3 regions of the Mesobacillus sp. S13 genome follow, and region 2 is predicted to be linked to each of the others. Evidence: riboswitches for the same ligand, from Rfam matches in the RefSeq annotation. Region 2 holds a riboswitch; each other region holds the start of a gene.

What was found. Region 2 has a riboswitch for S-adenosylmethionine ahead of LGO15_RS19435 (methionine ABC transporter ATP-binding protein). Riboswitches for the same ligand answer to the same signal wherever they lie in the genome.
Region 1: another riboswitch for S-adenosylmethionine. It lies ahead of LGO15_RS05300 (sugar ABC transporter substrate-binding protein); the one in region 2 lies ahead of LGO15_RS19435 (methionine ABC transporter ATP-binding protein).
Region 3: another riboswitch for S-adenosylmethionine. It lies ahead of LGO15_RS10565 (LLM class flavin-dependent oxidoreductase); the one in region 2 lies ahead of LGO15_RS19435 (methionine ABC transporter ATP-binding protein).

The regions. Positions count from the first base shown of each region.
Region 1 covers NZ_CP084622.1:1,037,866-1,048,589, reverse strand. The annotation lists gene LGO15_RS05315 (serine hydrolase domain-containing protein) at 1-753, opposite strand, end outside; gene LGO15_RS05310 (ABC transporter permease) at 917-1,921, opposite strand; gene LGO15_RS05305 (sugar ABC transporter ATP-binding protein) at 1,923-3,419, opposite strand; gene LGO15_RS05300 (sugar ABC transporter substrate-binding protein) at 3,682-4,779, opposite strand; SAM riboswitch class I at 4,884-4,992, opposite strand; gene LGO15_RS05295 (dynamin family protein) at 5,142-7,886, opposite strand; gene LGO15_RS05290 (hypothetical protein) at 8,260-8,769, shown strand; gene LGO15_RS05285 (hypothetical protein) at 8,815-9,036, opposite strand; gene LGO15_RS05280 (hypothetical protein) at 9,128-9,325, opposite strand; gene LGO15_RS05275 (QcrA and Rieske domain-containing protein) at 9,318-9,845, opposite strand; gene LGO15_RS05270 (Mrp/NBP35 family ATP-binding protein) at 9,864-10,604, opposite strand.
Region 2 covers NZ_CP084622.1:3,799,596-3,810,319, reverse strand. The annotation lists gene brnQ (branched-chain amino acid transport system II carrier protein) at 1-121, opposite strand, end outside; gene LGO15_RS24230 (hypothetical protein) at 478-600, shown strand; gene LGO15_RS19450 (M20 family metallopeptidase) at 943-2,157, opposite strand; gene LGO15_RS19445 (MetQ/NlpA family ABC transporter substrate-binding protein) at 2,349-3,185, opposite strand; gene LGO15_RS19440 (methionine ABC transporter permease) at 3,202-3,852, opposite strand; gene LGO15_RS19435 (methionine ABC transporter ATP-binding protein) at 3,842-4,873, opposite strand; SAM riboswitch class I at 4,961-5,063, opposite strand; SAM riboswitch class I at 5,155-5,258, opposite strand; gene map (type I methionyl aminopeptidase) at 5,440-6,183, opposite strand; gene LGO15_RS19425 (ABC transporter permease) at 6,485-7,471, shown strand; gene LGO15_RS19420 (carbohydrate ABC transporter permease) at 7,556-8,383, shown strand; gene LGO15_RS19415 (type 2 periplasmic-binding domain-containing protein) at 8,592-10,247, shown strand; gene LGO15_RS19410 (sensor histidine kinase) at 10,445-10,724, shown strand, end outside.
Region 3 covers NZ_CP084622.1:2,065,659-2,076,382, forward strand. The annotation lists gene LGO15_RS10545 (hypothetical protein) at 1-507, shown strand, start outside; gene LGO15_RS10550 (sigma-70 family RNA polymerase sigma factor) at 618-1,280, shown strand; gene clpP (ATP-dependent Clp endopeptidase proteolytic subunit ClpP) at 1,301-1,882, shown strand; gene LGO15_RS10560 (aminotransferase class I/II-fold pyridoxal phosphate-dependent enzyme) at 2,013-3,194, shown strand; SAM riboswitch class I at 3,276-3,382, shown strand; gene LGO15_RS10565 (LLM class flavin-dependent oxidoreductase) at 3,525-4,574, shown strand; gene LGO15_RS10570 (ATP-grasp domain-containing protein) at 4,599-5,552, shown strand; gene LGO15_RS10575 (pentapeptide repeat-containing protein) at 5,650-6,459, shown strand; gene LGO15_RS10580 (hypothetical protein) at 6,650-7,195, shown strand; gene LGO15_RS10585 (hypothetical protein) at 7,297-7,590, shown strand; gene LGO15_RS10590 (vWA domain-containing protein) at 7,625-9,046, opposite strand; gene LGO15_RS10595 (cysteine hydrolase family protein) at 9,216-9,779, shown strand; gene LGO15_RS10600 (YqcI/YcgG family protein) at 9,801-10,550, opposite strand.

The sequences.
Region 1 (10,724 bases), 2.0 Mb from region 2:
ACCGCCCATTGATATCCCCTTTTTATCAGGGCTCCATCGGACACTATTCATGCCTATTGGTTCAAAGAGCTTTTCAAAAGCATATTCTGATGTTGTTTTGCCCAGCCTTTGTTGGAGGATGGCTGAAAGTGTGTGCGGATCACCACTCGAGTAATTAAATTTGCCTACCTGCTCTTCGTTGATCTGCTGATCCAGATAATACTTCACTTGATCCTCGCTGTTATCCCAATTTGTCCAAACGCCTTTGTTTTCCGTCCACTCCGGCCAATCGAATCCAGTGGTCATCGTCAGTAAATTCTTGATGGTCAAGTGTTTCTTAGCCTGTGACATATTTTCAATTGGTACATCATGAAAAAAGTTCAAAACCCGGTCTTCCAATTTAATTACTTTTTCTTCAGCTGCAATACCAGCAACAGCCCCGAGAATGCTCTTGGTAACTGAGTATACATTATGGCTGCTGTTTTCTGAATATGTCCCACCATATTTTTCCCCTACGATGTAGCCGTTTCTTACCACTATGAAACTATGGACTTTATCATTGCCTTCAAGCTGTTCATAAAGTTCCACAAGCTTGGAGCTATCCATTCCCTGCGCCTCTGGCAAGGACGTTCGCCATTGCTTTGTCGGCCAATAAGCCTCCGTCTCTTGAAGAATAACTTCTTTCTTGCTCTCTGTTACTGCACCCTCTTGATTAGAACAGCCACTGCCCAGTAAACTGACCCCCAAAACCACTGACATTAAAAGTCTCTTCATCGTGATATCCTTTCCTCATCGAATTGACTGTTTTACCATAAGTTCTTTATATTCTTGCTAAAGCTTCCATATTCCTCCACCTTGGAACGATAAAAAAGCCGGATTTAGATTGGCTCTAAATCCGGCTTGCTTGTTTTATTTCCAAATAGAGCAATTTGATCGACTAATGTTTCTGCTTATAATAGGTAATCCCCAGCGCAAATGCCAGCACGGTTCCCTTCACGATATCCATTGCGTAATACGGTACAGACATCATCACAAGCCCGTTTTGCAAAATTCCGATCAGTACCGCTCCTACAAATGTGCCGAACGCATTCGGCTTGCCTGCACCCAGAACGGAAAAACCAATGAATGCAGCGGCTACCGAATCCATTAAATAAGGGGATCCTGCATTGATTTCAGCAGTCATGACACGTGAGGCCAAAACAATCCCGCCAATTGCTGCGAATAGCGCAGACAGCAGGTAGGCAGCCGTTTTATAGCGGTTGACCGGAATACCCGAAAGCCTGGCCGCCTCTTTATTCCCGCCAATCACATACATATAGCGTCCGTGCTTTGTGTACGTCAGGAATATATGGACAATAATGACGGCGATCGCCATGATCAGGATGATCCACGGAACCTGCCCTATTTTAGCGAATAACGGGCTAATGGTTCCTGTTGAAAAACTGCCATCAGGAAGAATCATATTCTCCGAAACTGTTGCGCCCTTCGTATAAGTCAACGCTGTTCCCTGGATGATGAACATCATTGCCAGCGTCATCAGCATATCTGGAATCTTAAGCTTGACGATCATCAACGAATTGATTGCCCCTACAATCAAGGCGGCTGCGATCGCTGACAATACCGCAATTAAAGTGTTCTGCGAAAACCAGACAAACATCGAGATGACGATAGCGTTGGATAGTGATGCTACTGAGCCGACAGATAAATCAAAACCATCCACAGTCAGCGAGATGGTGATCCCGACCGCGATGATCGTCACGATTGAAATCGAGCGCAGGATATTGATGACATTATCTCCGTTGATAAAAGAAGGATTTGCTGCCGCGAAGATTGCGACCAGGACAAAGATGGTCAATATCGTCCCATATTTATATAGGAACTGGAACAGTTCGAATGTCTTTTTGGGTGTTGGCTCTTGCTGCAATGGGAGTTTCGCTTCCATCCTACCTTCCTCCTGTTGAATAAAATAAAAGTTCTTCTTCTGTTGTTTCGTTGGTTACCAGCTCCTTGACAGGTTCACCGTCATAGAGCACGTAAACCCGATTCGTGATGCCGACGATTTCGGACAGCTCGGATGATGCATAAATGACGCCCTTCCCTTGAGCTGCAAGCTGGGCAATCAGCTCAAAAATATCCCGTTTCGCACCTACATCGACCCCCTTGGTTGGCTCATCAAAGATATACACGTCTGCATCTGCAATCAGCCACCTGCCAATCGCCACCTTCTGCTGATTCCCGCCCGAGAGGTTTTCGACCCTCGCATTTTCTGAGGAAGTCTTGATTCCGAGAGCCTTTATGTATTCCTGTGCAGTTTTTTTCTCAGCCCGACGGTCGATAAAACTGAAATATTTTGAGAATCTCTTAAGATTGACAGCTGTAAGATTCGCGGTAACTGATTCTGCGACAAGCACACCTTCCTTGCGCCGCTCTTCTGGCACAAGGGCCAGGCCGCTTTTTACAGCTGCATGAGGACTTGTCAGTTTCAGGTTTTCTCCTTTTAACTTTACGGTTCCACTCTTTATTGGCACTGCGCCAAACAACGCTTTGCATAGTTCAGTCTTTCCAGCTCCTACAAGGCCGGCCAATCCGACAATCTCTCCTGTCCTTACATGGAGAGAAGTGTTTTTTACCTTATCTCCATCTGTTAGTCCTTCAACTTCCAGAAGGGTTTCACCAGACTTGCTGACCCTTTCCGGGAATTGGTCTTCCAGCTTACGGCCGAGCATGTATTCAATTACCAGCTGAGTGTCGACTTCAGGAATAGTCTTTTTAGCGACCAGTTCGCCATTTCGCATAATTGTCAGCTCATCACACAGTTCAAAAATCTCTGGCAAGCGATGGGAGATGAAGATGATGCCCACATTCCTCTTTGCCAGGTCCCTTGTAATTCTGAACAGTTCAGTCGTTTCGATATGGCTGAGAGGAGCGGTTGGTTCATCAAGGATTAAAAATGAACATTCACTTGAAATTGCCCGGGCAATCAGAACAAGCTGTTTTTCGGCGAGGGTCAGATCCCCGGCCAGCTTTTTTACGGGAATCTGTAGGTGCATGTCTGATAAAATGGCCTCTGCCTGATTGAAAAGCTGTTTCCAATTCACCCAATGCTTGTTTTTCATTCCCTGCACTGTGTGATTAAGCATGATATTTTCTGCTACAGTCAGCGACGGGATGATTGCTGTATCAACCTCCTGGTATACCGTCTGGATTCCGAGTTTCTGCGCATCTGCCGGCTTGCGGATTTCCACCTTCCTGCCATCAAGCTGGATTTCACCGGTGAAATGGTCGTGTGCTCCAGAAAGCACCTTCATTAATGTGGATTTGCCAGCGCCATTCGCACCGATCAACGCATGGATCCTGCCCGTTTCTGTGCTGAAATCCACCTTATTCAGCGCAAGCACTCCCGGAAACTCAATACTGATGTTTTTCATTTGAAGTTCCATCCCGATGTCTCCTCTCTATCATTCTGCAAAGCAGACACTCTCTTAAGTTTGAGAGTGCCTGTTTTGATTGAGTGTAAACTGGAAAAAATCGCACAGAATTTCCAATTCGCTATAAAAGTGAAATTCTCGCTATATAAATTGAAAAGTCGCTATAAAACCAATAAAGTCGCTATATTATTGAAAAAGTCGCTATATAATCGAGAAAGTCGCTATATAATATTTTTTTCAGCTATAAAAACTTCTCAACCAACCATTTCCATATTTATTTCTTATAATGATCCTTCAATTTCTCCATCCAGTCTTCCAAAAATGCATCGGATTTGCCCCAGCCTTCGATGATTTCAGCTAAATTTGCCATGTTCACCGGTTCTTTTGACTGCTGCAGCTCTTCCTGTGAAATCAGTGATGCTTCAAGGTCATAGCTTGCTGGAGTTTCTTCACCGGCAAGCTTTTTCGCAAGCAATCTCATATTCACTTCCCCAATCAGCTTCGGGTCAACAGCGGCCGTGTATTTCCATGAGCTTCCATCTCCCTGGATTTCCTGCAGGTCAGCATTGGAAACATCAATTCCGTAAATCTTGATTTCATCGCGGCCTGCTTCCTTGATGGCACGTGCTGCACCGATCGCAAATGCGTCCCAAGTTGCGAAAATCGCGTCAATTTCTCCTTTTGGATGCTTATTCAACATCGCTGCAACAGCGTTCTGCGTCTGTACGCTAGTATCGGCTGCAGCCACTCCGAATCTCTCAACCTCTTTGATTCCTGGATTCGCCTTTAAGGTTTCCTGGTAAACTTTATTTCTTCTTACCATCGGCGGGAAGCCATCTACCCATAGATAAACGATATTTGCTTCGCCATTTTGGTCTTTCACAAGCTGGTCTAGCGCCTGAGTGGCGAGGGCTTCATCGTCCTGGGAAGTAAGAGTGACACCTTCTACCTGAGCAAGGTCTGGATTCGAATCAAAAGTTACAACACTTTTGCCCTCATCCACTAACTTTTTCACATCATCTACTGTTGCCGCATCGTCACCATGCGAGATGATGAATCCATCATAATCCTGCTGCAGCCCTTGGTTAATCGCGTCATGGAATTTTGCTGTATCTCCATTCGCAGTAAAAACGTCTACCTTAAAGCCAAGAGCTTCTCCTTCTGCTTTCGCTCCGGCTAAAAATTGTGCAGTATGGTCGTCTCCGCCAATCTTGCGGATAACTTTAATTTTGACTTCCTCACCTTTGGCAAATCGCTCCGGAACTCCCTCAACAGGACCGGAGGCCGTCTTCGTCTCTCCTCCGCCACAGCCTGTCAGCAGCAATGCGGAAGCAACTGCACCTAAAAATACTTTTTTCATTCCTTTTTTCATCTGAATTTCCCCCTTTGATTGATCTGCCTGACTAACACAAATAAAAAAACCTCTCCAGAAAAGAGAGGTTTCAAACGCAGTAAAAATGCAAAGGTCGGATTCCTCTCTTATCTTTCAAAACAAAAAAATTGTTTTGCAGGATTTAGCACCAATTCCACTTGGAACGGTTGCTGGGCGTCATAGGGCCAGTCCCTCTGCCACTCTTGATAAGAGAATTTCTTTATTGAGTTAATGTTGCAAATCGATAAATTTTACTTTAAACTCCTATACTCATATTGTCAATATTATTTCGAAAATTTAATTTTATTCTTTTTTCACACCAAGCAAAAAGGAAGACTCCGCTTAGGAATCTTCCTTTTCAATTAACCCCTTCCTGCTGCGGTCATCCATTCAAACTGGCGAAGCTTCACTTCGTACAGTGTCAAAGGGTCGCGGTACAGTTCTGGGTTGATTCTCATTTTTTCAAGTTCCGTCTTGCCATACTCGATTTCGGAATTGGCATCTTCCACTGCTTTTTCTAGAACGTTGAATGGATTTTTGAAGAACAGGTTCACATCTCGTTCAATCGATTTTTCAAAAATCTCGAATTGCTGCAGGAATCTTTTCGCAGTGGTTACGCCGATCTCATAATAATCTTCTGTCTCCAGATAGGTTTTGTATCGGTTATAAAGCATCGCATTGTTTTGCGGCAGCACGCCTAGCAGCTTGCCTGCGCTCTTCAGGAAGAATTGCTGTGGTGTCGAGCGGTTCATGATGTTGATTTTTTCATAGTGAACGCCGTTCGTCATCCGGCTTGCATCGCGGCGCCAATCATCAAGTACCCTGAAATCGCAGTCCAGGCTGATCCGTTCATCTCCATACATCGAGTTGAAACCGTCAGCCATTTCATTCAGGTAGTTTTGGCTATGATCGAATTCGTCCTTCGAATGCTGAATCCAGCTCTGCAAATCCTCATGGAATTTCGGCAACAGTGTTTCATCAAGATATTCTCTTATCTTCTTGTTCATCGCTTCATCCATTTCAGTATGGATTTTTCCGAAATCGCTATCCTCTGTTACCAATTCAGAACAACTCCGCAGGATTCCCGGAATTTTTTCAATGATTTCCGTACGGGTTTCGTCCTTGATTTTACGGTACGACTTCTGAATGGATTTCGATTTCTCTTCCTCGATGTCACCCAGCTGATTGATCGCACCATTCAGCTTGCTTACCATCTCTTCGTTCCAGCTGATTGTTTCCATATGGTCATTTTCAATTTCAATCCGTTTATCAAGCAAATATGTGATCGCCCTTCTCACAAAGAATTGCAGTTTTGCTATGCGCTCCTGCTCGAAGTCTACTGTGCTTCTGTTTGCTTGGATAAAATCAGAGAAATCTCTCAACTGCTTGCCTATGTCATAAGTAGCTGAGAAAGCGAACATCTTTGCTTCAGGATAGTATTGGCTGATTTCCGCTGATGTTTGGTCAAATACTTCTATTGCCTCTTGCTGACTGTAGACAGCATCTATTTTATTCAACAGGAAGTGAATAGGCAGCTGCGGGAAGTACTCGGAAATTTTCGTGAGGATTTCCCTTTCTTTTTCCGTAAAAGGGTCATTTGCGTTAAGCACGAATAATAGGCTGTCAGCAAACCTCAAGTAATTGTACAGCGGATGATTGTCATAGTTATTACGATTGATTCCTGGAGAATCAATTAGCGCCAACTGATGGTCGTGCAGGAATTGGAACTGAGCTCTGAAGTCAATGATCGTTTCCTTTTTATGGTTCTGGCGGCGAACTCCGGCGGATTCCTTAAAGTCCTCGAGATCCGTGATTTGGCGGACTGCCGTATCATTAATTTCCTGGATTTCCGGATTCTCATCGTTCATGAACCTGATGACAGCACCAGTGGGAGAGGTAATCAGCTCGTCGCCAACAATCGAATTGACGAAGGATGACTTTCCATTTCCAGATAAACCGGCAATCAGCAGATTATGGACATTGGTTTCCTGGAGCTCACGGACCATCCATTTTATCCTGTTGCCTACTTCGATTTCATGGTTCTCAGCCCACTTAATGATGGTCTCAAATAACTGCATGCTATCTTCGTATCCATTATCGTATTGGCGAGAATTCAGGACAAGGTTCTCCGCGTCGTGAATCGCCGACGTGGTAATGGTTCCTGGAAAAACCTCATTCCAAGCAATGATTGATGATGCTGAAACAAGGCTGTTAACTGGACTCGTAATTTTCAGCCAGTTCGTCAGCAACTCAGGAATCAGCGGTGAGATTTCCTTAATCAACCGATCTCCATTAATCAATTCGAAGTAAGTGTCCTGATAGACCGCTGAAAGATGGGTCCAGCCATCTCTTCTATTGCCGTCCATCCCACTGAACAACTGGTTGAACTCCCTCAGCCATTTCATATAGGAGCTTTGATCCCGATAACTTTCCCACAGGGATACAGACAGCTGTTCAAACCGGCTGCGGTCCACCTGGAACAGCACCGATAACGCCTCGTTAAAATAAGACGGTGAGAACTGTCTGGTATGCCCCTGTTCTACATACTGATTCAAGACGTCAAACCACTTTGGCGAACCGGTTCGGACTCCTTCATTGACTGCCAGTTCAACGGCATTTTCCCAGTCGTGATGCTCTTCAAAGAAAGCACGGGCAATCCCTGTAACGCCCGGATAATCCGGATCCAGCTGCACAGATTTCTTGATGACAGCAACCGCTTTGTCAAGCTTCCCCTGTTCTATGTAAAGCGTCAAAAGCTGCAGCCCGCTTTCAATCCTGAGAATATTGCTTTCTGTATCAATCGAAAGGTACAGTTCCTCTGCAGATGTGTGCAGACCAATCTCAAGGAACGCATCACCCATGTTCTTTTTCGCCCATGGCTCCAGTTCATTCGTGATATTTTCCCATTTAAAAATAGCCGCTTCGTAATCTCTGTTATGAAAATAGACCTCTCCCTGAGCAAAACGGATGTATGATAAATCCGGCATATCATTCTTCTGCTCTTCAAGGTAAAGCTCCCCGAGGACACGAATAGGATGTGCCTGATTTCCTTGCTCCATATAAGTTTCAAAGTACGACTTTTTGATTAATTGCTCTTCAATTGTCATGACCTTCCTCCGACCTCTTTATAATATCAATCCAAAAAAAGAGCCTTCAGACTCCTTCAGGCATAAAAAATTGTTCTAACTAACTATACTTTTTCCCTATGCCGGCTTACGCTCAAACCTTATCATTGTATTCTATCAAACAATTTTTCATGCAAGATTTCAGCCAGCTTTCAGTTTTGCTACAAGCACTGCTAAATTTGTAACTTTTTTAATAAACGATCCAATTTTTTGCCAGTTATTGTCGAAAATGCCTCTGCCTATATCTTTCGTACTAAAATCAGGTTTTATGGGGAAGTAATGAAGTTTGTCACACCGCAGATAGGGCAAAATCATTATAATGAAGGTAACATTACGACCGAAAAAGGAGATTGTTATGCTTACTCTGAAACTCATGGGCACTCCCCTGGAACATTTGAAATCACAACATATTAAAAACAAATCTGTCATGATGAACAACAAAACACTTGCTTCCATCAAGGAAAACGGAAACGTGGTTGAATTCCACATTGACCCTTATCTTGGCCTTGAGGAGTTTCAATTTTTAAGGAATTTAATCATGGAGCTTAGCTATGGAAACGAATCAGCGATCGATGAAAGAGACTGCCAGCTAGGCTATTTGGAGAATGGTGAGGCAGCGTTTTTGATCAAGAATTGGGAAGAGTGGAAGTTATTCCTGATGAAAGCCAAGCTCAGGACTCTTGAAGGCCAGAATGTCCAGGCTTTGAATCCAGAAGGCGACGAACTGGGTTCCGGCCTGCTTGCGGAATATGAAATCGCTGTAGACCCTTTCCGCATCACCAGCTGCACCTTGATCACCCTGTTCGGCGAAAGGAAATTCGAAGGGGAAAATATCAAGATTGTACCGACTAATCAATTTAGCTAATACTCTAATAGAAAAGCAGCGGAGTTCAAAAACTCCGCTGCTTCTTTATTTACCGTTTTTTAATTCATCAAGCAACTGTTTTGTCCGTTTCGCATTTCCTTCTGCGAAGTTTTCGAGGCGGTCCTTTAGTTCGGGATCGTCATGGATTCGTTCAGCCGTGATTAGGTAAGTACGCATTAAATCTTCTTCAATTTCAAGGGAATTTTCAAGTACTTCCTCAATTGATACTTTTTTTCTGTCTTGATGAAAAAAAGAATGGGATACCATGTGCATTCCTCCCTTTTGAACTCAATGCCATTCCAACTGCTATGTACTCAGTTGTATACAAAGAGTCCTCCTTTTTATCATCGCCCTCAGCCTACTTTTTATACTCTGCCTTCCTCCAGATGAAAAAGGCTGTTGTTGCCAGGATCGTCGAAATCAGCGCAACGATAACTGCGCCATATACGCGCTCATCTTCATGTCCATAATACCCCTCGATGGCATTGGATAAAGAGAAAACGTTGATGGCAAGGAACAGGAAAATCGAGAAGAATGCTGCTCTTTTTTTATCCATGCCTTACTTCCCTCCCTACTGCAAAAACCTTTCCGTCCTTGATTTCTAGCAGGATTTTAGGAAGCTCGCGCTGCGGCGGTCCTGCCATCGGCTGTCCGCTGTCTACATTGAAATAACCTTTGTGACAAGGGCACAGCAAGACATTTTCCTTATGCTCGTAAAAAACCGGGCATTGAAGATGTGTGCATTTATTGTTGTAGGCTACGAATTTGTCCTCCGGTGTCCTGACCAAAATAGCTGGCTCATTCTTCGTCGGGTAGTTGAAGTTCCTGGATTCGCCGATTGCCAGGTCATCGATATCGGTGATTTCCACTCGTTTCACTTCGCCATTTTCATCGCGCAGGAACGTGAAGATTCCGAATGGAGTCGTTGCAAGTCCGATTGCGACGGTTGCGCCGAATGAAGCCTTCAGGAATGCCCTTCTATTCAAATGAACATCATCTTTCCTGTTCAGGTTATCGATCAGCTTGATCATATCCTTATCATCTTCATGATGTGTCTGTTTTTTTTCATCACTCATAGCCAAATCCTCCTGTTCCTAGAGCTGAAACTTAGCATGTATTTTTTCTGCCAGGTCTACGTATTCCTTGAATAGCGCAGTATTTTCTGCTGCGATTGCAGGCGTTTCGCTATTCTCATCGGCTTCTTGAATCGGCAGCTGTCCCAGTAAATCTGTGCCAAGCTGTGAAGCCAGTTCCTCGCCGCCGCCTTTTCCAAAAATATAGTACTTCTGATCACTGTCCTCAGGCTTGAAATAGGACATATTCTCGACCACGCCGATGACTTCATGCTTGCTCTTGATTGCCATCGATCCAGCGCGTTCTGCAACGAAAGAAGCTGCCTTATGAGGCGTCGTCACGACGATTTCCTTGCTCTGCGGAATCATCAGGTGCATATCAAGGGCAACATCACCGGTGCCAGGAGGCATATCGAGAATGAAGTAATCCATTTCTCCCCACAGCACATCCTCAGTAAAATGCTGAATCATTTTTCCGAGCATTGGGCCGCGCCAGACGATTGGCTCATTATCCTTGACTAGGAAACCCATGGACATTACCTTAATGCCATTCGCTTCAACCGGAATGATTTTTCCGTTGAACGTCTTTGGCTTGGAATCTATATTCAGGATTTTCGGTACGCTGAATCCGTATATATCAAGGTCGATGATTGCGACAGACTTGCCAAGCTTTTGCAGCGCGAGTGCAAGGTTCACTGATAATGAAGACTTGCCAACTCCGCCTTTTCCACTTGTCACCGCCAGCACATTTCCTTTTAACATTTGAAAGCACCTCTTTTTTGGATGGGTTATTACTCCCTACCTTATCTAAAATTGGTTAAAACCTTAACTGGAAAAAATCGTTTGAAATTTCCAGTTCGCCAATTTATTTTTATTTTCGCC
Region 2 (10,724 bases):
AATTCGTGCCTGCCAGCTGTCCTAGTTGAATTGGAAAAATCAGATTCCCCGCTCCGAAGTACATTCCAAATAGCATGGTCCCAATCAGAGCATAGGTTGAAAACGATATTTTTTGCTGCATATACACTTGTCTCCTTTTCTTGATGTTGTGATTTCTGATTCAAGCATTTTTTTAGTTGGATCAGGAGATATTTCTATAAATTATTAAACTCATGGGAAGACAGTTAAGACTTGTTCAATCCATCACAAAATCATCCAGTCTTTCTTTTCATGCAACCCAAAAGAAGAATAATACACACTACTATATATACTATCTATCCACAAGTCAATTAAATTTTTAGTATTTTTTGAATATAGGAAAGGCACTCGGTGTTTGAGTCAATCGAACAGGTATTTGTTGTAAGTGTCTATTAAAAACCCCTATTCTCATCCGATAGTATAGGGGGTTGAATTTTAGTTCAGGAGATAATCAATCTAATGACCATTGAACAAGCGGAAGCCATTTTGAAGAATCCAGAGATTGGACAGTATCTGACCAGAGAAGAAATGGAAGCAATCGACTTCTTAATCAGTGTGGTAAGATCAGAAGAACAGAAGTAGGCTTGCTTCTGTTCTTTTATTTAGGCTGTTTTCATATTGATTGTTGCTATTCGTACATATTTTAATAAAAGTTTACAGAATCATTTTAAGATCAATACCGAATACAGCAACAAAGGATATCATTACATTAAAGGGGATAATGTGCGGATAAAACCGGATTGCTTTTTAAACCAGATGCCGGTTTTTACTTTTGATTGAGAAAGCAACAAAGTTTTCGAAAAGAGCCTCTATTTAAGTTGGATATATTAAGATGGCCATCCGGCTCTCGACTAGGATAGCTGAACTCAATCATTAAAAAGAACCCTTGCTATTTGCAAGGGGCTCATTTGAAGTCAATGAATATTACTTATTTTCCGCAGCTTTTCTTAGCTCAAACTCAGCCTTGATATCTGTCAGTAATTCACGGTCTGTGATCAATTGCAAAGCTGTCAAAGCAAGTGCTTTTGCTCCTTTAAGCAAGGCCTCATCTCCCTGTTGAGAAGCGGCTGCTTCCCGGAATGGAACAGTATGGGCAACGAGATTATCCGGTCCAATTTTGATATAAGGGTGAATGGTTGGCACCACCTGGCTAATATTGCCGGCATCAGTTGAGCCAATTCCGCCCCTTTCATCGGTTGCAACTGTTTCTCCCAGTTCTTCGATTACAGTTTTAAATACTTCATTATATCGATCATTCAATAGAAGATTATCAACTTCATTTTGGAAGGCAATAACATTCAGCTTTGCACCTGTAGCCAGGGCTGCACCCTCTGCGACTGCTTTGACACGGCGGGTCACTTCATTTAATCCGCTCCGTGTTGCAGCCCGGATGAAGAACCTTGCTTTTGCGTATTCAGGAATGATGTTCGGTGCATCACCACCATGGGTAATGATTCCATGAATTCTCACATCATCGGTTAGCTGCTGTCTTAGTGAATTAATTCCATTGAAAAGCTGAATCACCGCATCCAATGCATTAATACCTTCATGAGGCGATGCGGCTGCATGAGCTGGCTTGCCAATAAATTCAAAGTCGAGTGGATCAACAGCAAGGGAAGACGTTGTCAATCTTGTTTGTCCAGAAGGGTGCAGCATTAAGGCTGCATCGATTCCTTCAACAAGGCCATGCTTTACAAAGCTTCCTTTAGCGCTTCCGTTTGGGCCGCCCTCCTCGGCAGGCGTTCCAAAAACGACAGCTTCACCGCCTGTTTCCTCAAGCACCTTGCTTAGTGCAATAGCAGAGGCAACACTTGTCGTGCCGATGATGTTATGGCCGCAAGCATGGCCTAACCCTGGAAGGGCATCATATTCTGCCAGAAAGGCGATCGATGGTCCAGCTTTTTCAGACTTTTTACGTGCAACAAAGGATGTTTCATGTCCCGCTACCGCTCTTTCAACTTCAAAACCTTCATCCTCTAAAACCTTGATGAGCCGCGCAGATGCGAAATATTCTTCATTGCCGATTTCCGGTCTTTCATGGATCTCATGGCTGGCTGATAAGTAAAGTTCTTTATTAAGCTCGACGCTTTGTGTAATAATATCCTTTAATTCCTGAAGTGCTTTAACTGGTGTGGTCATCCTGCATCCTCCTTGAGTTCTATTTAAATGGATGTTTCTGATCTAACTTATGCAACCTCTTAAGGACTGCAAGGGTCACATAGTTATCGTAAATCGATCGATGTTGAGAGTATTCGGTCGCAAAACAATTGGAAATGTGACCGTAAAGGGAATTTTCCGAATTATGGTCATAGAATTGGGCAGATGTCTTATTACCAGCCAATTTCACTAAGCGGCACAAAAGTAGGAAGCGTATTACCTTTATATTCCTTCTCGATGAACTCCTTTGTGTCATCCTGCTGGTAAAGTTCAGCTAATCTTTTCAAAGTTTTATTCTCTTTATCTTCTTCGCGGACAGCGATGATGTTGATGTATGGAGTTGCAGTTGCACTCTCAAGGAAGATCGCATCCTTCTTCGGTGTAAGTCCTGCATCAACTGCGATTCCATTATTGATGATGGATGCTGCTACATCTGGCAGTACCCTCGGAGTCTGTCCGGCAACAAGCGTCACAAATTCAAGGTTCTTCGGATTTTCAACGATTTTATCGAGGGAGCCAATACCATCGAAGCCGTCTTCAAGCTTGATCAAACCAGCTTCCTGGAGTAAAAGAAGTCCTCTTCCCATATTGGTAGCTTCATTTGCAAGAGCAATCTTTCCGCCCTCAGGGATGTCTTTCACGTCTTTGTATTTATCTGAATAGAGACCCATTGGTGCAATAAGTGTGGTAGCGATTGGTACAAGGTCTAGATTATGTTCCTTGATAAAAGCGTCAAAATAGGAAACCGTCTGGAATGAGTTTGCATCCAGTTCACCCTCTGCAAGTGCCAGGTTCGGCTGAACATAATCAGAAAAAGTGACGATTTCGACTTCAATTCCTTCTTTTTCTGCTTTTTTGGCAACGAAATCCCAGACTCGGTGATCGGTTCCGCTGACGCCAAGTTTCACTTTGACGGTTTCGCCGCTTTTAGCTGATGATGAAGAGCTTGAGCATGCGGTGCTAATTAATGCGAGACTAAGTACAATCAATAGTAATAGTAGTTTTTTCATTTTGTTTTCCTCCTGGTTATCTTCTTCTGATTTTTTTAGCTGATATATTTCCAAGGGATTGAAGTCCCTGAACCATTACAATCAAGATGCCAACTGTGATGAACATTGTCTGGGTATCAAAGCGCTGATAACCATATGTAATTGCCAGGTCGCCCAGGCCGCCGCCGCCGATTGCTCCGGCCATTGCTGATGCACCGATCAATCCAACCGTCGCAATCGTAAAAGCAAGGATCAGCGAGCTCATCGCTTCGGGAAGAATAAATTTGAAAACAATCTGCCATGGTGTGGCACCCATTGATTCAGCTGCCTCAATCACTCCGGGATCCACTTCCAGCAGGGAGTTCTCTACCAATCTAGCAATATACGGACCGGCATAGAAGACTAGTGGAACTACAGCCGCTGCTGTACCAATTGACGTACCAACAATCAGCCGGGTCAGCGGGATGATTGCGACCAGCAGGATAATGAATGGCACTGATCGAAAGACGTTGATGAGACTGTTTAGTACATTGAAGACAGGGGCGTTTTCAAGTAAATGGCCTTTCCTGGTGACCACAAGCGCGATTCCCAGCGGCACTCCGAGGACTGCCGAAAACAGGAGGGAGAACGCAACCATTTGCAGTGTTTCGATTAAGGCCTGAATAATTTGCTCTGAATTAACTAGCATGTGCTGTCACTTCCTTTATGCTTACTTTTTGCTGATCGATAAAATTAAGGGCTCTCAGAATTTCTTTATCACTGCCCTGAAACTCGACAATCAGGTTTCCGAATGGGATTCCTTGAAGCTCTGTGATATTGCCGAAAAGAACATTGACGTTGATATCGAATTTCTTTGAAAGCTGGGACAGAAGCGGCTGACCGGCTGACTGACCGACAAAGTTGATGCGGAATACCTTATGCAGTCCTGAATTTTCTTCAATAATCCTGTACACGGAATCAGGAATGCTGTCATTCATGATGGTGCTGACGAAATTTCTTGCCGTTTCTGTTTTAGGCGCTGAAAAAACACTGAAGACAGTATCTTCCTCGATGATTCTTCCATCCTCGATGACAGCAACTCTGTCACAAATTTCCCTGATGACGGACATTTCATGGGTAATGATTAAAATCGTTATGTTGTACTCCTTATTGATTTTTTTCAAAAGCTGCAGGATCGAGCTGGTTGTCTGCGGATCCAGGGCAGATGTCGCTTCATCGCAAAGCAGGATTTTCGGCTGGGTTGCCAGAGCCCGGGCAATTCCGATTCGCTGCTTCTGGCCGCCCGAGAGCTGGTCTGGATAATTGTCTGCTTTATCAGCCAGTCCGACAAAGTCGAGCAACTGATAAACCCGCTCTTTGATTTTCACCTTCGGAAGCTTACTGAGAATGAGGGGCATCGCAACATTTTCAAATACTGTCTTGGAGTTTAAAAGATTGAAATGCTGGAATACCATCCCAATATTCTTTTTAACCTCTCTCACTTCTTTTACAGACAGGGAAGTCATATCGCAGCCATCCACAATCACCCTTCCAGATGTCGGCCGTTCCAACAAATTCACACAGCGGATCAGCGAGCTTTTTCCCGCACCGCTAAAACCAATGACTCCAAATATCTCTCCTTCTTTAACTTCCAGATCGATTCCATTAAGTGCCGCTACCTTATTCCCGCGGCTTTCATAAACTTTCTCCACTTGTTCAAACGTAATCAACTGTCTTCCTCCTTTGTAGATGAATAAAAAAACCTCTTCCCGGAAACAGGAAGAGGGCATGCCGCAATGAATGCAGGACAATTACTCTTCTTATCTCCCAAGCTATTGCTTGCTGGATTTGGCACAGTCCTCATTTGAGTCCGCTGCCGAGGCTTCATAGGGCCAGTCCCTCCGCCTCTCTTGATAAGAAAGTATCGATATTAAATTAAAAGTGGGGATATTTTGAAAAGCAAAAAGTCCCCTTCAGAAAGAAGAGGACATCAAAATTAAAAGTCGGCCTCTTCTTATCTGTCAAGCTCCCGCTTGCTGGATTTGGCACAGTCCTCCAAAGGAGTCCGCTGCCGAGGTGTCATAGGGCCAGTCCCTCAACCTCTCTTGATAAGAAGTAACGAATATTGAGTTATGAATCTTGTTTATTACTTTACTGTGTCAAAGAAAAAGTGTCAATCATTTTTGTTGTATTTTTTTTAGTAATACGAAAAATAGGAATATAGTATTAAATAAAAGGAATTGGCCAAAAAAATAGAACCCCTGCAGCAGCAAGGGGTTCCATCGGGAAAAGAGCTCTATCGGGTAATCACAATCGGCCCATTTTTCGAAAGGATGATCGTATGCTCGCATTGAGCGACAAAGCTGTTTTCTGTTACATAGGTCCATTCGTCGTTTTCATTTTGGAAGACTTCTTCTTCGCGTGTTGAGATGAATGGTTCGAATGCGATGACCATTCCTTCTTTTAACAGTTCGTCATCCCATGGCTCATGATAGTTGTATATGTGATCGGGGGCTTCATGGATAGTACGCCCAATTCCGTGGCCAGTAAGGTTTTTGATCACTGTCAGTCCGTTCTTTCGCGCGGTCGCTATAACTGCTTTGCCAAGTCCGCTTTTCTTCGAGCCTGGTTTCGCTTTTTTCAAGCCTGCTTCAAAAGCCTCTACAGCCGTTTCACAAATCTTGGTTAAAATCGGATCACCTTCGCCAACGACGAACGAGATGCCAGTATCAGCGAAATATCCATTTTTTGAGCCGGAAACATCGATATTCACGATATCGCCCTCTTTGATCACACGGCTGCCCGGAATCCCGTGGGCGACTTCTTCATTCACACTGATGCATGTATATCCTGGGAAATTGTATTCCCCCTTTGGAGCGGAAATAGCTCCATGCTCATCAAACAACCTGCCTGCCATTTCATCGAGCTCTTTGGTGGTAATTCCAGGTGCAGTCTTCCCAACTAATTCTTCGCGAATCAAGCCGACAATCCTGCCGATTTCTTTTAATCCGTTAAAATCTTCTTCTGTTTTCGCAATCATAATTTATTCCTTTCCAATAGCATCGATTTAAAAAACTCTACGATTAGATTATCCTTTTTAAGCTTGAAAATCCATTCTTTAGGTTTGTGGTCAGTCTGGATTGAATCCGGATACTGCTTACAGCAACAATCTTCCTGTCTTCCGTGAAAACGATACCAATATGATGGTATCAATATTTTGCTCTATCACCCAAAAACTAAAAAATTGGTACCATAAGCAAAATTCGATGGCTTATAAATGTAAGCCCTTTTTTCTATGATAAAGGTACAAGAAAGACAACAGCAACTAAGGTGGTGAAGAAATGGAAGTCAAGATCCAACAGCCGGTCGAACAACAAGTCAGCGACACCATATTGGCAGAGCCTACAAAAAAAGAAAAAATTAAAAAAATCAAAAAGACAATCATTTCTCAAAAGTATTTGCAAACGATGGCTCTTCTCGGGGTAGTTTGGATGTTCATCTTTAACTATATCCCAATGTATGGGTTAATCATCGCATTTAAGGAATACAGCATCATAAAGACAATCTCAGAAGCACCATGGGTTGGCTTGATGCAGTTCAAGGAATTCATTCAGGATGAAAACTTTTGGATCGTCCTGAAAAACACACTTGGTATCAGCTTGATAAAATTACTCATTGGTTTCCCGCTTCCAATCATTTTTGCACTTTTACTTAATGAGCTAACTTCCATGAAGCTTAAGAAAGCGGTTCAGACCATTTCTTACCTGCCGCACTTTATCTCTTGGGTAGTGCTTGGCGGAATTTTGACTACCTGGCTGGCAGATATCGGAGTCATTAACGATATTTTGCTAGGTTTAGGATTAATCAGCGAGCGTACAAACTTCCTTGCTGAACCTGATAACTTCTGGGCAATCGTCATTCTTTCAGATATTTGGAAAGAGCTTGGATGGTCAGCCATCATTTATCTAGCAGCAATCGCTGGTGTATCACCTGAATTATACGAGTCATCAACGATTGATGGAGCTAATCGCTTCCAAAAGATGTGGCATGTTACATTGCCGTCGATTCGTCCAACGATCACAATCCTGTTCATTCTTGCTGTAAGCGGTGTCTTGAATTCAAACTTCGATCAAATATTGATCCTGCGTAACTCTTTGAATGAAAGCGCTAGTAATGTAATTGATATTTATGTCTATCAAATGGGACTCCAGAACGCCCGTTACTCTTACGCAACAGCAGTTGGGTTATTAAAAGCAATCATTGCCTTTATCCTTCTCTTGTCTGCTAACAAGATTACGAAGAAACTGAATGGAACATCTTTATTCTAAGGGGGTGGGGTTGTGTTTAAGCTTTTTAAACGGAACCGGCGAACAACAAGCGAATATATCTTTGACAACGTTAACATTCTCATCATGCTCTTTATCTGCGCGATTACGGTCTACCCGATCTGGTATGTTCTCGTCAACTCATTGAATGATGGCGTTGATGCCATGCGAGGCGGAATTTACTGGTGGCCGCGAGAGTTCACTTTAGAAAACTACAAGGCAGTTTTTGAAACGCCAGGCATTGTTACATCGTTTGGGGTGACAATTGCTAAAACAGTAATCGGAACAATCACCCATGTATTTTTCACCGCAATGGTTGCCTATGCCATTTCAAGACGTGACCTTTACGGCAGGAATTTCTACATGCTGGTCGGTGTCATCACAATGTTCTTCAGCGGTGGATTGATTCCTTACTTCCTATTGATTAGGGACCTAGGGTTGTTTGATAACTTCCTGGTCTATATTATCCCGACAATGTTCAACTTCTTTCATCTGATCATCTTTGTATCGTTCTTCAGGGAATTGCCAACTTCTCTTGAGGAAGCCGCAAAAATAGATGGAGCAAATGATTTTGAGATTTTTATAAAAGTAATCATCCCGCTTTCTATGCCGGTTATCGCAACAATCGCATTGTTCCAGGGAGTATATCAATGGAATGACTATTTTGCCGGAGTTATTTTCGTGAATAATCCTGACCTGCAGCCAATTCAGACCTATCTATACAAGGTTGTTGCTGAGTCCAGCTCTAACCAGATGATGACGAATGCAGCAGGATCGATTGCCACTAAGACGGTAACATCCCAGTCTATCAAACTGGCAACGATGGTTGTTACAACACTTCCAATCATGTTAGTCTATCCATTCCTGCAAAAATACTTTGTAAAAGGAATGCTGATTGGTTCAGTAAAAGGTTGATCTGTTAACTTCGATTTAAATTTTTCTTCAATGAAGAAATTTAAATATCTGGCTTCATTATCGATTGTCCTGCTTTATGTGTGAAGGATACCCCCTTCTGATCTTGGGAAAGGCTGGTAGTTAGGAAAAAAGCCTTTCCTGCCCTTTTAAAGCAGTGTACATTTAATAATGTGGCCCCAAAAAAACAAACAAGAGAGAGGGTCAAAAAATGAGGAGAAAATTCTTTTCCAAAGGCTTTTCATTATTGCTTGTTCTATCATTGGTTTTAGCACTATTTTCAGGCTGTTCCAGCAAGACAAATGAAAACGCTTCCGATGAAAAGGACGCAGACAAACCAAAAGCGACAGCTGATGCTCCTGGCTGGCAATCCAATAAGGATCCAATTACGTTTGATTGGTATGTGAACTTTTCATGGTTCGCGCATAAATGGGGTGACGATGCTGTTTCCAAGTATGTAACGGATAAGACAGGTGTTTCAGTCAACTTTATCTCACCTGCTGGAAACGAAGCAGAGAAAATGAACACTATGATCGCATCTGGAAAGCTACCTGATTTCATCACAATCGGCTGGTGGGAAGATGCTGTCAAGAAAATGATCGAAGGTGAACTTGTCCTTCCATTAAATGAACTTGCAGACCAATATGATCCATATTTTTATAAAGTAGCAGATGGAGCAAAAGTAGAATGGTATAAGCAAGAAGATGGCAACACGTATGGCTACCCGAATGCTTCTTCTTCACCAAAGGATTTTGACAAGTATAAAGACCTTAAGCCGTCCAACCAGACATTCCTTGTAAGAAAGGATATGTATGAAGCGATTGGCAGCCCTGATATGAGCACTCCAGAAGGATTCTTGAAGGCTCTTGAAGCTGCTAAGAAGGAATTCCCTGAAGTGAATGGTGCGCCATTGATTCCATTTGGGTTGAATGAGTTTACTGATGTAGGTAATACTTCTCTTGAAGGCTATCTGCAGAACTTCCTGAATATCCCTATGGAAAAAGACGGTAAGGTTTATGACCGCAGCCAGGATCCTGAGTATCTTGCTTGGTTAAAGACTTTCAGAGAAGCAAATGACAAAGGACTTCTTGCGAAGGATATCTTCATTGACAAGCGTCCACAGATGGAAGAAAAGATTTCACAAGGCAGATACTTCGCAATGCTTTACCAGCGCAGTGACCTTGCAGCGCAACAACACGCATTGTATGCAAAAGATCCTAATTCAGTGTATATCGCAGTTGACGGCCCAGCGAACTCTAATGGAGACGGCCCTGCATTAGCAGGTGACAGCATCTCAGGCTGGACAGTGACTTTGATTTCTAAAGATGTAAAAGACAAAGAAAGAGCAATTCAATTCTTGACTTACATGATCAGTGAAGAAGGACAAATGGACCTTTACATGGGCAAAGAAGGCGAAACGTATGACATGGTTAACGGCAAGCCTGAATTCAAGCCAGAGGTTCTAGAGCTATTGAACAAAGACCGCGCTGCATTTGACCAGCAGTATGGTGCTTCATTCAAATACTGGATGCTAATGGATACAAACATGAGCCTTGCCTGGGCACCGCCAGCTTCTGAACCATTCAAGCAAATGGAAGACTGGACGAAAGGAAAGACAGTCAGCTATGCTGAATTTGACGGCATCAGCCCGACTGGAACTTCCGCTGAAGGTGTAGCAGCAAGCAAAATCGCTCAGGAATGGGGCAAAACTCTTCCTAAGCTTCTGTTAGCTAAATCTGATAAAGAATTCGATAAGATCTTCAACGACTTCCTGAAGAAACGTGATTCATTCGGCTATGAAAAAGTTGAAAAGTATCAGCAAGAAATCTACGAAAAGAACAAAGAGAAACTTGATGCAGCAAGTTAAATAAAGACTTTAGGAAAGACTGTTCCTTCTTGAATTAATTTTCTTGAAGGGGCAGTCTGTTCCTGCTTATTTGGTAAAGTCATGTACAAAAGAAATCTTGTATGAAAAATATTCATTGAATTGAAACAGATTAATACGTTTTGTACCTTATATAAGATTTATAATTTTTATGTGGATAAAAGATGGATGTGAGACAGATGAACTTTCCAAAAAAACTCAATAAGGCAGCAAAAAGCATTGACAGGCTTTCGCTGCAGCAAAAACTGATTGCCTTATATATTCTCATTATCATTATTCCTATTATCATTTTTATCTCGATCTTTTCCAGCAATGTGTATGACAGGGCAATCAATGAAATAAGGATTAAAAGTGAAAATGCTCTTGAAATCGAGAAAATCCATATAAAGAACAATATTGAATCAATGAGGCGAACGGCCCAAATGGTCGTTTCGGACATAGAATTCATTGACTTTGTCA
Region 3 (10,724 bases), 1.7 Mb from region 2:
GGGCAGTTTGTTGCCGATCATCAGCTAGTGATTGATAACAAGTTGAATATAGCTATAAGACCATTAAATCAGTGGGTTGCTCCAGTGCTATACAATGGTTTGATCATCGGCCCCATGAGAGTGAATAAATCTTCTGAGGGAAGATATGAAATCGTTGAGTTTGGTTTTTCGAGATCCACTTCACTTTTGCAGTTAAAGCCGGACGAATATTTTCTTTCCAATATGCAGTATGATCTTGAGTTAGGATATACTCCATCCAGAGATTACATCCGTCCATTTGGCGGAAAGGCAGCCAGGCTTTTTGATGAATGGGGAGTCGATGCCGAAGGAATTCCACTAACTGAGTTTGAAGTTCTGATCAAGCAGCATTTAAAGGAAACTTATCCTGACCGTTTTCCCGAAAAAAAGCCATTGTCCAGATATTATTTGCTGGCTTTAATACCAATAATTTTAATACCATTAGCAGTAGTACTAAGAAAAAATAAACAGTCTGATAAGGCTGGCTAAATTCAATTCCAGCATATGTTAAAGAAAGAATGATAAAAATTTTTGCAGGCCGTATCTTTCCTCTCCCTAAATCCGTTTAAGGGACAGAGAGGTTCAAAGGAGTGAACAGGATGTCGATCGACAAGCTCAGGAAAATGGATATAGCAAAGGATACCGGTGTCATGGACCATTATCAAAATCTTAAGAGATATTGCCGGTTTTTAACGCAGAGCAGCTGGGATGGTGATGATCTTGTGCAGGAAGTGACGGTTAAGGCAATCCACCATTATGAGCCTTCACAGATCAGCTCGGCCTTGTTGAAAAAAATGGCTTACAATCATTGGGTTGATACGGTCAGGAAGCGCAGCCGTGAGGTAACGGGAATACCGGAAGATCTCGCTTCATTTACTAATGGCAACGTGATCGATACAGTCGAGATGGTTTTGGCCAAATTGACGCCGAAGCAGGCTGTTATTTTAGTTTTAAAGGAAGCATTCCGTTTTCAATCACGCGAAATCGCTGAGCTTATGGATACAACGGAAATGGCTATAAAAGCATCTCTTCACCGGGCCAGGAAACGACTCGAGCGTGATGGAAACCTTCAAGAAGTGGATCAAGGACTCACCGAGGATGAAGAAAAGCTGCTGTCAGACTTGCTTTGCGAATCACTTCAGTCTGAGGATCCGACTGTGTTGCTTGAAAGCATCCAGGAGATCCCTTCACTTACTCCTTGTTCACCGGAGATGTCTTTACACTCTCGTTCACCTCTCTCTACTTTCAAAATGGCTGCGTAAGCAGGAAAGGGAGGACCAAATTGAGTACAATTCCTTATGTCATCGAACAATCAAACCGGGGAGAACGTTCATACGATATTTATTCAAGGCTTTTAAAAGACCGGATTATCATGCTTGGAGATGAAATCAATGACCAGGTGGCAAACAGCGTTATTGCTCAGCTTCTGTTTCTTGAAGCAGATAATCCTGAAAAGGATATCTCGATCTATATTAATAGTCCTGGAGGTTCAACCACAGCAGGATTCGCAATTTTTGATACGATGGAATACATCAAGCCCGACATCAGCACAATCTGCATCGGAATGGCCGCATCTTTTGGAGCCATGTTGCTGCTTGCCGGTACAAAAGGGAAAAGATTTGCATTGCCTAACAGTGAAATCATGATCCATCAGCCGTTGGGCGGTGCAAGAGGCCAGGCGACTGAGATTGAGATTTCGGCTAAAAGAATCCTAAAGCTGCGCGACCATGTGAATCAAATTATTTCCGATAGAACTGGCCAGTCGGTTGAAAAAATCGCAAAGGATACTGACCGGGATTATTTTATGAGTGCACAGGAAGCTTTGGAATACGGGATTATTGATAAAATTATTACACGAACATAGGGGCTGCTTAAGCAGTCCTGTTTTTTTTTTGCTAGAAATGACTGGCTGCCCCTGATATAATCGAATTTATATTTTAAAAGATTCTAACAATTCACAGCGTTAAAGAAATAAACAGTAAGGGAGAATTTCCATGAATATTTACGGATCAGAAAAGATTAGAAAGATGACATCAAGTATTTTTCAGGAAGTGGTTGACCGTAAACAGGCAGCATTGATGAACGGGAAAGATGTTATTGACTTATGTATAGGGAGTCCTGATTTTGGCCCGCCTTCTTTTGTAATGGAGGAACTTGCTAAATATTCGATGGATCCAGGGAGATATGGATACACGTTAAAGGGAATCAGTGAATTTAATGAGGCAGTTACATATTTTTATCAACAGCGTTATTCTGTTGAGCTAGAAGCCGAAAGTGAAGTCTTGCAGCTGATGGGCTCGCAGGATGGGCTAGCGCACTTGGCTACTGCAATCATTGACCCTGGGGATTATGTACTTGTTCCGGATCCAGGTTACCCAATCTATGAAGCTAGCGTAACCATTGCCGGCGGGTCGATCTATGCTATGCCTTTGTTGGAGAGAAATCAATATCTGCCGCAGCTGAATGAGATTCCTCTAGAAATCTTAGAAAAGTCAAAAATGATGATCTTGAGTTATCCTGGAAATCCTGTCACGGCTCTGGCGGACAGCAGCTTTTTTGAACAGGTAGTCGAATTCGCTAAAGTACATAACATCCTCGTGGTGCACGACTTCGCCTATTCTGAATTGATTTATGATGGGAATCCGAAAACCAGCTTCCTTTCGGTGGAGGGCGCCAAAGACGTAGGGGTAGAGTTTAACTCATTGTCAAAAACCTTCAATATGGCAGGCTGCCGCATTGGCTACGTCGCTGGGAATTCACAGGTGATCAATATTCTTGCTTCCTTCAAATCACATATCGATTACGGTATTTTTTACCCGATTCAAAAAGCAGCAATTGCTGCACTGACCTCAGATTATTCTTTTCTGGGGGATCAGCTGAAACAGTATGAAGCACGAAGGGATGCATTGGTTTCAGGGTTCAGGAATAGCGGTTGGCAAGTGGCCAATTCTCCGGCAACGATGTTTGTGTGGGCTAAAATTCCTGCCGGCTGGAAATCCCGCGATTTCGCTTTCAAGCTAATTGATGAAGAAGGAATTGCCGTCGTTCCTGGTGATGCTTTTGGCAAACAAGGCGAAGGCTATGTCCGAATTGCCATGGTTCAGCCACCAGATAGACTGATAGAAGCATCTCAAAGGGTAAATAAATTTTTGTCTGGGTTTCCGGTCGGAATCTAATAATATTTCGATAAACGAATTGACTTTTGAATGAATTTGGAATATTATCACTTTAACGAACTAAAATTTAATATTTATGTCTTCTTATCAAGAGAGGTGGAGGGAAAGGCCCTGCGAAACCTCGGCAACAGGTTCTTAAAGAATACTGTGCCAATTCCTGCGGACAATTTTTGTCTGAAAGATGAGAAGAGAGTATGATATGGCTCTCTTCTTGAAGAAGGGAGCTTTTTGTTTTTAGGAGGCTTATTTATGAGTCTTTATTGTTTTACTTATAAAACCAACTTATCAGGTTTGTTAAGTTGGAATTCTATGAGCAGAGGAGAGATTGAGATGAAATACGGATTTTGGCTGCCTATTTTTGGCGGATGGCTAAGGAACGTAGAAGACGAAAACATGCCGCCTACCTTTGACTATGCAAAGAAAGTGATTCAATCAGCAGAACAATGGGGCTACTCTACAACATTAATTGCCGAATTATACTTGAATGATATAAAAGGGCCAGAGTGCGATTCCCTTGAAGCATGGACAACTGCTGCCGCACTGGCTTCAGTAACGGAAAAAATTGAAATAATGGCAGCGGTTAGACCGGGCTTCCACAATCCGGCTATCACAGCAAAAATGGCGGCAAATATTGATCAACTCAGCAACGGTCGATTTACGCTTAATGTTGTTTCAGCATGGTGGGAGGAAGAAGCAAGGCAATACGGCGGAATTTTTACCGAACATGATGAGCGATATGACAGGACTATAGAGTTCATAGATGTACTCAAGGGACTATGGCGTGATGAAACCTTCTCTTATGAAGGCAAGTTTTATCAGCTCAAGGATACGAAGCTGTTCCCGAAACCAGTTCAGCGGCCGAATCCGGTCCTTTATGCCGGCGGAGAAAGTCCAAAAGGAAAACAGACCATTGTTGAAAAATGTGATGCCTATGTCATGCATGGCGGAACAGTAGAAGAAATTGAACGGAAAATTACAGACATGAAAGTCCGCAGAGCGGCTACGTCAAATCCAGAATTGTCGGAGTTCGGAATGGCTGCCTATGTCATTTGTCGTGACACCGAGGAAGAAGCATTCGCAGAATTGAAACGCATTACGACTGTAAAGGAATCAAGTGCCTATGCTGGCTTTAAGGATTTCACAAGTAAATCCCAGCTTGAACAACAAATCCAGCACCAGGATTACTCGGTGTCAAACCGTGGGTTACGCCCGAATTTAATTGGCACTCCAGACCAAATCGCCGAGCGAATTCTTCAGTATGAACAAGCCGGATTAGGGTTGCTTCTGCTGCAATTCTCTCCGCAGCTCGAAGAAATGGAACGTTTCGCAAAGCAGGTTATGCCTCTTGTTGAGGCAAAAAGAAAGCAAGCGATTGCTTGAACTACCATAAGGAGATGAGTAAATATGAGCAAAGTATATATCATCCATGAAAATAGTGAATGGACAATTCATTTAACAAAGCGGTTAGAGGAGCTAGGTGTTCCTTTTGAGGAATGGCATCTTGACGAAGGACTGCTGGATTTATCAAAGGAACCGCCACAAGGTATTTTTTATAGCAGGATGAGCGCTTCGTCTCACACGAGAGGCCATCGATTCGCTCCGGAATATACTGCCCAGGTTTTAGCCTGGCTGGAGGCTCACGGACGCAAAGTTTTCAACGGAACACGCGCGCTGGAACTGGAAGTTAGCAAGGTCAAGCAATACCTTGAGCTGGCCAAGCAAGGAGTAAAAACTCCAAGGACAATAGCGACTGTCGGTAAAAAACAGCTCTTAGAAGCGGCCAAGGAATTCGAAGGGAAAGCGTTTATCACTAAGCATAACCGTGCAGGAAAGGGTCTTGGAGTACAACTTTTTCAATCGGCTGATGCATTGAAGTCATATGTTAATGGCTCTGCATTTGAAGAACCGGTGGATGGTGTTACGCTCATTCAGGAATATATCCAGTCTCCGGAGAACTATATAACAAGATGTGAGTTCGTAGGCGGAGAATTTGTTTATGCCGTGAGGGTCGATACATCTGAAGGCTTTGAATTATGCCCGGCAGATGCCTGCCAGATTGGAGACCTTTTCTGTCCTGTAGGAGAAGAGGTTGATGAAAAGCCGAAATTCCAGGTTATCGATGGATTCAAGGACCCTATTATTGATCAATATAAGAGAGTGCTAGAAGCTAACAATATTAATGTTGCCGGAATTGAATTCATCAGAAATGAGTCAGGTGAAATTTTCACTTACGATATCAATACAAATACTAACTACAATTCTGATGCCGAAGCAAAGGCAGGGAAATTCGGCATGCTTGAGTTAGCAAAATTTTTAGGAGAAGAGCTGGCTGCGGAGTATGGCATAGTGACAAGATAAGCAGGGGATTCCCCCTGCTTTTTTATTTTTTCTAAGGTGAAATGTGATAATCTATATTTAACAAAAGATGGAATTATACTACAGGAGATTAAGAGAAATGAATAATCAAATGTTGCAAAATAAGTTAAGTGCCGATTGCGAAAGTTGCTTTGGTTTATGCTGTGTGGCTTTGCCATATGCGAAATCAGCTGACTTTGCTTTTGATAAGGGTGCCGGGGTGCCTTGTCAGAACTTGCAGAAGGATTACTGTTGTGGGATTCATAACAAACTGAGGGATGAAGGCTTCAAAGGATGTACAGTTTACGAATGCTTCGGTGCGGGGCAAAAGGTTTCACAAGTTACCTATAGGGGGCTGGATTGGCGAGACCAGCCAGATACAGCGAAAGAAATGTTCGATGTATTCCCGATCATGCAGCAGCTACATGAAATGCTACTTTACTTGGATGAATCCATGAAATTAGAGTACGCGAAGCCATTATACGGTAGTCTCCGAACTATTTATGAAAAAACAGAACAGCTTACAAACCTTGAATCTGCTGAAATTCTCAAGTTGGATATTCCTGCACATCGAGCAGAGGTTAACGGATTCCTCTTAAAAACCAGTGAACTGGTCCGTTCTCGAGTAAAAAACAGGAAGCAGCCGAGAGGAAAGAACCTTTTTGGTGCCAGGTTAATAGGAGCGGATCTCAGAGGATCCGATTTACGGGGCGCACTGTTGATTGCTGCAAATCTCAAAGGAGCTGACATGAAGGTGTGTGACTTTATCGGTGCCGATTTAAGGGATGCCGACTTAAGCGATGCAAATCTGGAAGGCAGCTTTTTTCTGACTCAGGCTCAGATCAACTCATCAAAAGGTAATGCTGAAACCAAATTACCTTCGACACTAAATAGGCCTACACACTGGTAAATCTGAAGGAGGAGTTAAAATGACGGCATTTGTAATATTGATTGGCAGTATCTTTAGTGTCCTGGCAGTTGGATTTGGAGCAAAAGTTTGGAAGGATAAGAAGTAGTTATTGTTTAGTTCTTGAAAAAATGGCTAAATTTTGAAACTTATCGAATGTCCTTCCGTATTAAACATAAAGGGGGGAGAGCATATGAAAAAGTTATCATTTATTCCTATAATCTTTCTACTATTGCTTTTCGGCTATCAGCAAAAACAAAACGAAGTGCTCGATACAAGTAAACTTGAGAAAGTTGAACAAACTGGAAATGCCACTGAGGAACAATTGAAAAGTATTCCGATCCTTTATAATGTACCATCCTTGAAAGTTGGCTTAGATTCTTTGCCATTTGAAGTAATTCCGCCTAAGGATTTTCCTTTTGACGCCATGCCGCTGAAAATGACGATTGAAGATTTTAAGCATGATGGGAAGGATTTACAAGTCAATTTTGACAGTGTTTCAAAAAACAAAGAAGATAACATCATTTTCATGATTACTGTCCATAATTTTAAAATTGAATATCCAGAAGGTCCAGGGGACGAAGTTAAGCTAGCTGATGGGACGGCTGGAGATTATATGAAAGGAACTCTCGTTTTTGAAAAGGATGGAATCTATTATAGTATTGGCTATTACAATCCTAATATCTCGGATGAGCAATCGAAGAAAGACACTATTGCATTGGCCAATCAAATGTTATAAGCCTGAGAAGAACGCATGAAAATTTTGCGTTCTTTTTTGATTGCTGGTAAAGAAAGGATAGCAATTTTCTGTTTGGTTAAAACTAGAATTGGTGATTAAAAATGAAATCTATTCTGGTGACAATGACTTGGTTCTCTAGTATTGTTCTTTTGTCTCTTGCCTATGAAGACTACCTTTACTCCCAGTTTGGGGTTCATTCTGTAAAGGGGACCGTTGAGGATAAAGGAGTAACTAATACAACCATGAATACATTTGGCAACTTTACTGAGGAACGGGAATACTGGATACGGCTTAATGGAGAAAAAATTGTGGTGACCAAAGCGATTTACGAGAATGTACATCAGGACAGGCAAATTAAGCTTATGAGAACTCAGCATGGCATGGTGATTGAATAAAGAAGATGGTCCGCATTATATCGGACCATCTTTTTTACCAAGTATCGCCGCGCTCTTTTTTCAGTTCTTTCATTTTTTCTGTCCATTCATCGACTCTTTTCCTGATTTCCTGGCTTTCGGTATCTGCTTTTTCACGATTGGTTTTGCTCATGGTGTAATGGAGTTCCTTCATGGCTTCGCTGCGTTCAAATCCCCAATCTCTTAACTCGGAATATTGTTCATCAGTGATCCAGCCGTTCTCGGACATGATGGCAGCTGCGTCAATGATCCGGTGTGCTTCTTTTCTTCCGATGGTCCATAATTCAAGAGGATACTTTTCTGCAACTTTGTATTCTGCGACCATATCCCATCCGTCTGGAGCCATCGTAAAAGCAAAGGCCAGGTCGAGAGTGGAAGGGAGCCACTCGTACTGGATTGTATTCTTCAATTCCTCAGGATTATCGGCTTTGAAGTATTCACCGTTTCCGGCTTCAGCAACGGCTTTTAACTGATTTTCCGTTTCCCCATCCACATCAAATCCAATGATGTTAACCGTACTTTCAGCATTCTTGGCAACTAGGTCCTTACTTGCCTGGACTGGGTCCCCATCACAAGTTTCGGCACCGTCACTGACAATGTAAACTGTTGTATTTCCATCATAGCTGCTGCTCATCTCTGCTGCCCTTTGAATGGCGCCAGCAAGCGGAGTCCAGCCCTTGCTATCAAAGGAGTCGACCGCTCCATGGAAAACTTCTTTTTCGTATTTGGCCATTGGATATACTTCTTCAATTCCCGAGCAGGAAGCTCCTTTATCGACATTTGAATCGGAGCCTTTATGACCATAGACTACCAATGAAACCTCGCTGGACTGGCCGATTGTTTTGGCAAAGCTTTTTACCGCGTCTTTCGCGATTTCCATTTTGACACGGCCGTCTGTCTGTTGAAGCATGCTAGAGCTTGCATCGAGGAGAATGATTGCTTTGTCCGACGCTTCCTTTTCCTCTTCTTCGCTTATTGACTTTGTCGGGTCAGGCAGGAAGGGCTCTTCGAAATGGGGATCGTACGCTCTGGCATTCTCGATAATTTCATCATAATGTGGACTGGCCAATAGGGAAACAAGTCCCTTTTTAATAATCTCTAAATCATCTGTTTCATTAGCAAGTTCTTCGAGTTTTGCCGGCAGCTGTTTTTTTAAATCTGGATCCAATTCTGGGGTGTTGAAACCGATATCCTCTATATCTTTTTCATAGCTTAAATCGTCCATCATCGAGCCAGGATCCAGGGCTATCAGGCTTTCTTCTGTAACCTCTATACTTATATTTTTCAAGTGTTCAAATTTACTCGGCTTTGTTTCTTCCGTTTTGACTACTTCCTTAGCCGGTTGCTCGGCTTCGACTTCTTCATCTGGTTCATCACTGCTGCAAGCAGAAAGAACGAGTGACGTGAATAATAGGAATAACAGCGAATACCGTTTCACAAAAATCCTCCTCATCAAGTTTTCGCCTATGTAAAAAACATCTTCATAGAGTTTAACATGATTCATAAACAGATTTGAAGTAATTTCCATGGAAGATTACAATCATGAGTAAAAACTCCTGGAATGACAAAAAATGAGCAGTGACTATGGAGGAGGAATGCAGATGAATATGATGGCGCTGCCGGCGCTGCTTGTATTAGATGTTCAGAAGGGATTTGACGATCCATATTGGGGAAAGCGGAACAACCCTGAAGCGGAAAGGAATATCGCGAGGCTTTTAACTGAATGGAGGAATCGAAAGGGGAATGTCATCTTTACGAAGCATCTGTCACTTGACCCGGCTTCTCCTTTGCATCACCGAAATCAACTGGGGACTGAAATCAAGGATGTCGTCAAGCCGCTGGATGGGGAAGTTATTTTTACGAAAAACGTGAACAGCGCTTTCATTGGAACCGAGCTGGAATCCTATCTGAAACAAAATAAAATTAAATCAGTGGTGATCACCGGATTATCGACACAGCACTGTGTCTCGACTACCACGAGGATGAGCGGTAATCTCGGTTTCGATTGCTTCATTGTGTCTGACGCGATCGCAGCCTTTGAAATCACGGACCACAAGGGAGTGAAGCACACTGCGGATTCAATCCAGGAACTTGAACTGGCGATGCTTCATAAAGAGTTTGCCACGATTGTCACCACTGATGCCTTAATCCAACTAATGAACCAACAGTAAAGCGCAGGAGCTTCCTGCGCTTTATTTATCGATACCCAGGAATTTAAGCACTCTATGGTATGGGCATTTAGATAAAGAACCGTCATCATCCCGCAAGAAATACTGCCTCCATTCAAAATTATCCTCAGATCCGTAAGTGTTCAAGTCAGGGTGAATTGCAATGCTATCGTAATTCGCCAGCCTTTTTCTCACTTGAGCCTTGATTCTTTGGGCATAACTTTGTGATTTATTAAATTCTTGCAGAACCCAGCGTGGAGTAATCGCAAGCATCATAACGTCAAAATGTCTGCTCTTGCGGTTTTTATGTGCAGGGGTTGCACAATACATAAAATATTGCTCTCCATTGAAACAGAATTCCCAAATAGGGTCGTGTGGGTCTTGTGGGATATCATTTGGCCATTCAAATGCATCCAATGCAGTTAACCCTGAAAGTTGCTCCCAAAAAATTTGTTCATATTCCTCGACAGATGCATTTTTCATTGAATCGGGTGTTTCATAGAAAATGATCAAAGAAGTATAATTGCCGAACTCCCTTGATTGTTCTGTATAGCCCGTCAATAAGCTCGCGAGCTCTTTTATTGTTGAGTCCCTCCTTGGGCTCCCAATAAATCCATACTTTAGCTGATTCATTGAAAACCCAATGGTTGCCGGGATACAGGGAAAAGGTTTTTCTTTGTCACTCATTTTAGCAAAGAATGAATCAAGAGCATGCTTTTCCCATTCTAGCAACTGATTCCGGGAGGAGGAACCATGCGCATACAAACCATTCATCACAGTCACCTCCTAAAGCTTCTACACTATATTCATCGAATTGAAGTTAGGATAGATGTCCATGGACAAAATGGGCAGGAACCCAGAACAGGGGAATTTCTCACATGCCCATACTTTTTACGAACCTGACATGGCCTCTAGAAAAAAGCGGCAATAGGAGCTTTTGCTGTCGCC